Regions from separate parts of the Paraburkholderia unamae genome, predicted to be linked through region 2. Evidence: predicted binding sites of a transcription regulator. Region 2 holds the regulator's gene; each other region holds the start of a gene.
The links. Region 2 encodes HrcA, which represses chaperone genes, less so after heat shock. Its sites were predicted from a motif close to TTAGCACTCNNNNNNNNNGAGTGCTAA; they were not measured.
Positions count from the first base shown of each region.

Region 1 (2,267 bases), on a different contig from region 2:
CGATGCGCTTCGCTTGACCCAGTTCGGCCAGCGTTGCCTTTTCGAGCGTGAGGCCGGTTTCTTCAGCGATGACCTGGCCGCCGGTCAGGATCGCGATGTCTTCCAGCATGGCCTTGCGGCGGTCGCCGAAGCCCGGAGCCTTGACGGCGACGGTCTTCAGGATGCCACGGATGTTGTTGACGACCAGCGTGGCCAGTGCCTCGCCTTCGACGTCTTCAGCGATGATCAGCAGCGGACGGCCAGCCTTCGCGACTTGTTCCAGAACCGGCAGCAGATCACGGATGTTCGAGATCTTCTTGTCGAACAGCAGGACGAACGGGCTTTCCAGCACGGCGACTTGCTTGTCCGGGTTGTTGATGAAGTACGGCGAGAGGTAGCCGCGGTCGAACTGCATACCTTCGACGACTTCCAGCTCGTCTTGCAGCGACTTGCCGTCTTCGACGGTGATGACGCCTTCCTTGCCAACCTTGTCCATCGCTTCAGCGATACGGTCGCCGATCGACGTGTCGCTGTTTGCCGAGATCGAACCGACTTGAGCGATTTCCTTGTTGGTCGTGCAGGGCTTGCTGACCTTGCGCAGCTCTTCGATTGCTGCTGCGACGGCCTTGTCGATGCCGCGCTTCAGGTCCATCGGGTTCATGCCCGATGCGACGTACTTCATGCCTTCGCGGACGATCGACTGGGCCAGAACCGTAGCCGTCGTCGTGCCGTCACCGGCGTTGTCGCTGGTCTTGGAAGCGACTTCCTTGACCATTTGCGCGCCCATGTTCTGGAGCTTGTCCTTGAGCTCGATTTCCTTTGCGACCGAGACACCGTCCTTGGTGACCGTCGGGCCGCCGAACGAGCGCTCGAGGACCACGTTGCGGCCCTTCGGACCCAGCGTAACCTTCACTGCGTTGGCGAGAATGTTCACGCCTTCAACCATCTTGGAACGGGCGGAATCGCCGAACACGACGTCTTTAGCTGCCATCTTCTAACTCCTTGAATTCTTGATGAATGTGCGGTGGGCTGAACTTACTTCTGCACCACGGCCATGATGTCTTCTTCGCGCATCACGAGCAGTTCGTTGCCATCGACCTTGACGGTCTGGCCAGCGTACTTGCCGAACAGGACGCGATCGCCGACCTTGACGTCGAGCGCGATCAGGGAGCCCTTGTCGTCACGCTTGCCCGGGCCCGTGGCCAGGACTTCACCTTGATCCGGCTTTTCTGCCGCTGCGTCCGGGATCACGATGCCCGAAGCGGTCTTGGTTTCTTGATCCAGGCGCTTGACGATCACGCGATCGTGCAAAGGACGAAGGTTCATGGATAGATCCTCTCTTGATTAGGACTTGAAGCGACTCAAGAAAACCTGGCTGCCGACTACCGTCAGCCAGAGATGTGGTTCGCACCAGAGTTGTTAGCACTCTCGTGCAGTGAGTGCTAATTATATGGACGAGGAATGACAAATTCAAGAAGGGGAGCGAAGCGGGGGAAGTGGCGTGACTTGTTGCGCTAATTCGGCAATTTGTCGCTATCAGAGCGTCAAAGTTCCGCTTTAACGTCTAAATTGGACGAAAACATGAAGGCTGCGCCTTGTGGGGTCAGGGTATACGATGAATTCCCGGCCTTGGAGATGCGCATGGAACGCGCGCCTGCACGCCCCACCGCCCTGCGGGAACGGGAAACCGGGCCGGATCGGCCCGGCGAGATCAGTGGCCCTGCGCCACCGAAGCGTAGCGTCCGCCGTAGAACACGAGCGGAGCGTCCTCCTCGAGCGAGAACGAAAGCACCTCGCCGACAAAGAGCGTGTGATCGCCGCACGGATGACGGTCGACGACGCGCGCCGCGAATCGGGCCAGCGCGCGATGCAGCAGCACCACGCCGGCGAGTCCCTCGACCTCCATGAAGCGCGGCGCGAGCCACGCCTGTGGCTCGCCGGCGAAATGACGGCTATGCGACTCCTGCTCTTCGGACAGCACACTGACACCGAAGAGATCCGAGCGCATCAAGCACTCGTGCATGCGCGCACGATGGCCAACCGAAACCACAATAAGCGGCGGCTTCAGCGATCCGGACATGAACGCATTGGCCGTCATGGCGTGCAGTTCGTCGCCCGTGCCCGTGGAAATCACCACGACGCCGGTGGCAAAGCGGCCCAGCGCGGTGCGCAGGCGCCGCTCGTCCAGTTCTCCGGCCGACGCGGCCAGGTCAGCTTTGCGCAGTGCGCTCGCGTGCATTGTTGCTCTCCCCCATGCGGCACCGGTCATCGTCATACCGCATGTTGTG
Region 1 covers NZ_QEOB01000009.1:143,751-146,017, reverse strand. The annotation lists gene groL (chaperonin GroEL) at 1-970, opposite strand, end outside; gene C7402_RS19845 (co-chaperone GroES) at 1,015-1,305, opposite strand; gene C7402_RS19840 (flavin reductase family protein) at 1,691-2,218, opposite strand.
Region 1: the regulator HrcA is predicted to act here: its motif matches at 1,399-1,425, upstream of C7402_RS19845 (co-chaperone GroES).

Region 2 (2,267 bases):
GCATCGCCGGGATGTCGGGCGTGCCGTAGCGCATCGCGTAGTCGACGAGCACCGTGTAGTCGTTGATCTGTAGCAGATGGCGCAGGCCGTCGGTCTGCTTTTGCGTGTGCACGCGCAGCGGCGAGCCCTCGGGCGTCCACACCGCCGCGTACTTTTTCGCCGACGAGCGGCCGCGCAGCGGCAGGATCAGCGCGCGCAGGATGATCTGCCAGATGGGCGCCGGAATCTCGACCACGCGCGGATCGGAGAGGAACTGCGCGAGATAGCGGCGCACGGCGCGCGGCGTGGGCGCGTCCGGCGTGCCCAGATTGATGAGCAGCACGGCGACGCGATGCGCCGCGGCGGACTGCGAAGGCCGCTCCAGGTCGAAACGCATAGGCGAGTCAGTGGCGCCACGCTTTTCGCGCGGCAACGGTTGCATGAAACAAGCATTATAGCGGGCGCCCCTGGCAGGCCAACCGGGTGGCGCCGCGCCGCCGTTTGCGGGCTCGCCGCACGTTGGCCGTTCGGCTAATGGCGCGCAACGCGGCTTTCGGCGACGATCTCAGGAAAGGCGGGGGTGGCCCCGGCCCGGCGCTCAGTTCTGGCTGAGCGTGAGCGAAAGCAGGCGCGCGGTGATGTCCACGATCGGAATCACGCGGTTGTAGGCCATGCGGGTCGGCCCGATCACGCCGAGCGTACCCACGATCTTGCCGTTCACCTCGTAGGGCGCCGTCACCACGCTCATTTCCTCGATCGGCACGAGGTTCGACTCGCCGCCGATGAAAATCTGCACGCCCTGCGCGTGACTCGAAACGTCGAGCAGTTGCAGGAGGCTGGTTTTCTGGTCGAACACGTCGAACAGCTTGCGCAGGCGCGCCATGTCCGACGAAAGATCGGCCACTTCGAGCAGGTTGCGCTCGCCAGAGATGAGCACGGTGTCGCCGCTTTCGGGCTCCTCGGTGCTCGCGGTCACGGCCGCGTGCATGAGTGTCGTCATGTCGCCGCGCAGCGCGTCGATTTCCTCGCGCAAGCGGCGGCGCACCTCGTCGAACGAAAGGCCGGCAAAATGCGCGTTGATGTAATTGGAGGCTTCGATCAGCTCGGAAGGCGTGAAGTCGCGCTGCGTCGCCATGATGCGGTTCTGCACGTCGCCTTCGGGCGTCACGATGATGAGCAGGATGCGCTTGTCGGACAGGCGCATGAACTCGATCTGCTTGAACACGTGGCTGCGCCGCGGCGTGAGCACCACGCCCGCGAACTGCGAGAGGTTCGACAGCACGCTGGCCGCCGCCGCCACCACCTTCTGCGGCTCGCCGGGGCGCAGCGTGGTTTTCACCGCGCGCGTGACCGCGTCGTCCTCGGAACCTGGCTCGACGGTGAGCATGGTGTCGACGAACAGGCGGTAGCCGCGCGGCGTGGGCACGCGCCCGGCCGAGGTGTGCGGGCTGGACACGAGCCCCAGTTCCTCGAGGTCCGACATCACGTTGCGAATGGTCGCCGGGCTCAGCTCCAGGCCGGAATAGCGCGACAACGTGCGCGAGCCGACCGGCTGACCTTCGGCGATGTAGCGCTCGATCAGCGTTTTGAGGAGGGTTTGTGCGCGGGGATCTAGCATGACTGAAAATTTTAGCCTAATGGCGGGTTCACGGCGAGTACGCCGCGTGGCGCGGCCTTCGGGCAAGCCGCCCGGCACGGCGCGCGGCTTGCTGCCCGCGCCCCCGGCCGGCGCGCCTCGCGCTCGCGTTTTGTCATCGCCGTGTCACCGGCTTCGGGCTGGAAGGCGCGGCATGCAAGGCCCGGCGGGGCGTCCGGGGCCCGCGCCAGGTTCTTTTCGCGACCTGACTATGGTGTAATGCCGGCATGCAGATCCATAAGATCCAGAGCCAGTTCAAGACGGTTGCGCTAGTCGGGCGCAGCAATACGCCAGGCATCGCCGAGCCGCTGTCGGCGCTCGCCCAGACCATTGCGAAGCGCGGCTTCGAGGTCGTGTTCGAAGCGCAGACCGCGGAGGAAATCGGCGCGCAGGGCTATCCCGCGCTTCAGCCCGCAGAGATCGGCGCGCGCGCGGACGTAGCCGTGGTGCTCGGCGGCGACGGCACGATGCTCGGCATCGGCCGCCAGCTCGCGCCCTACCGCACGCCGCTCATCGGCATCAACCACGGGCGTCTCGGCTTCATCACCGACATCGCGTTTTCCGAAATGCAGGAGGTCGTGCCGCAACTGCTCGCGGGCTCGTTCGAGCGCGAGGAGCGCTCGCTGCTCGAATCGCGCATCACGCGCGACGG
Region 2 covers NZ_QEOB01000001.1:873,131-875,397, reverse strand. The annotation lists gene hemH (ferrochelatase) at 1-376, opposite strand, end outside; gene hrcA (heat-inducible transcriptional repressor HrcA) at 578-1,597, opposite strand; gene C7402_RS03840 (NAD kinase) at 1,843-2,267, shown strand, end outside.

Region 3 (2,267 bases), on a different contig from region 2:
GGCCGCCGACGCCGCACCGCTGCTCGCCGTGCGCGACCTGCGCGTGACGTATGCGCAGCGCCACGGCGCACCGGCGCATCATGCCGTGGACGGCGTGTCGTTCGACATCGGCCGAGGCGAGACGGTGGGGCTCGTGGGCGAATCGGGCTGCGGCAAGTCCACGCTTTCGCGCGCGATCATGCGCCTCACGCCGGTGGCCAACGGCTCGATCGCGCTGGAGGGGACCGATCTCGTCGCGCTCGGCGAGCGCGCATTGCGGCCTTTGCGTCGCAAGGTGCAGATGGTCTTTCAGGATCCCTATGCATCGCTCAATCCGCGCCGCACGGTGGGCGACATTCTCGAAACCGTGCTGGCCGTGAACGGCGTGGGCGACGCGACAGCGCGCCGTGCTCGCGTGCGCTCGGTGCTGGAGCGCGTGGGGCTTCCTGCGGCGTCGCTTGGCCGTTTTCCGCATGAATTCTCGGGCGGACAGCGTCAGCGCATTGGCATTGCGCGCGCACTCGTGCTCGAACCCGCGTTGCTGATCTGCGACGAGCCGGTTTCCGCGCTCGACGTCTCGATCCAGGCGCAGATCCTCAATCTGCTCGTCGAACTCAAGCGCGAGCTTGGGCTCTCCATGCTCTTCATCTCACACGATCTTTCGGTGGTGCGCTACATCGCCGACCGCGTGCATGTGATGCAGCAGGGCAAGATCGTCGAAAGCGGCGACCACGAGAACATCTGGCGCGCGCCCCGGCATCCGTATACGCGCACGCTGCTCGCCGCGATTCCCGGGCGCGAGCTGGAAGCCGAAGCGGCCTGAACGCGCTTTGCAATGACCTGCGCGTGCGATATCGATAAGCGCGTTCTGGAGATATCGATCTGCCAATCCGTTATTGGAGCGGCGCGCGGCGGCTTTCTATACTCGGTGTTCCATCAGCACTCGCATGCAGCGAGTGCCAACTCAACAGCGAACCCAATCGCGCATCACCGAGAGAATTCAGCCCATGAGCCTGCGCCCACTGCACGACCGCGTGATCGTTAAACGACTCGACCAGGAAACCCGCACGACGTCGGGCATCGTCATTCCCGACAGCGCCTCCGAAAAGCCCGACCAGGGCGAAGTGCTCGCTGTCGGCCCCGGCCGGCGCGACAACGACGGCCGCCGCATCGCGCCGGACCTGAGCGTGGGCGACCGCGTGCTGTTCGGCAAATACGCCGGCCAGACCGTGAAGGTCGATGGCAATGAACTGCTCGTACTGCGCGAAGAAGACATCGTCGCAGTCGTCAATCAATAAACGAGAACCTGAGAGAACCCGTCATCATGGCAGCCAAAGACATCGTATTCGGCGACATCGCCCGCACCAAACTCATCGAAGGCGTGAACCTGCTCGCCGACGTGGTCAAAGTCACGCTCGGCCCGAAAGGCCGCAACGTCGTGCTCGAACGCAGCTTCGGCTCGCCTGTCGTGACCAAGGACGGCGTGTCCGTCGCCAAGGAAATCGAACTCGCCGACAAGCTCCAGAACATCGGCGCGCAAGTGGTCAAGGAAGTCGCTTCGAAAACGAGCGACGCCGCGGGCGACGGCACCACGACCGCCACCGTGCTCGCCCAGGCGATCGTGCGCGAAGGCCAGAAGTACGTGGCGGCCGGGCTCAACCCGCTCGACCTGAAGCGCGGCATCGACAAGGCTGTGCACGCGGCCGTCGAGGAACTGAAGAAGATCAGCAAACCCACCACGACGAGCAAGGAGATCGCCCAGGTGGCGACGATCTCGGCCAACGGCGAGGAGTCGATCGGCCAGCGCATTGCCGAGGCGATCGACCGCGTGGGCAAGGAAGGCGTGATCACGGTCGAGGACGGCAAGTCGCTCGAAGACGAACTGGACGTCGTGGAAGGCCTGCAATTCGATCGCGGCTATCTCTCGCCGTACTTCATCAACAACCCGGACAAGCAGGTCGCGGAGCTCGACAATCCGTTCATCCTGCTGCATGACAAGAAGATCTCGAACATTCGCGACCTGCTGCCGGTGCTGGAGCAAGTGGCGAAGGCGGGGCGGCCGCTGCTGCTGATCGCCGAGGATATCGAGGGCGAGGCGCTCGCCACGCTCGTCGTGAACAACATTCGCGGCGTGCTCAAGACCGTGGCCGTGAAGGCGCCGGGCTTCGGCGATCGCCGTAAGGCGCTGCTCGAAGACATCGCGATCCTCACGGGCGGCCAGGTGGTTGCCGAGGAAACCGGCCTCACGCTGGAGAAGGCCACGCTCCAGGAACTGGGCCAGGCCAAGC
Region 3 covers NZ_QEOB01000010.1:70,780-73,046, reverse strand. The annotation lists gene C7402_RS21245 (ABC transporter ATP-binding protein) at 1-802, shown strand, start outside; gene C7402_RS21240 (co-chaperone GroES) at 987-1,277, shown strand; gene groL (chaperonin GroEL) at 1,304-2,267, shown strand, end outside.
Region 3: the regulator HrcA is predicted to act here: its motif matches at 916-942, upstream of C7402_RS21240 (co-chaperone GroES).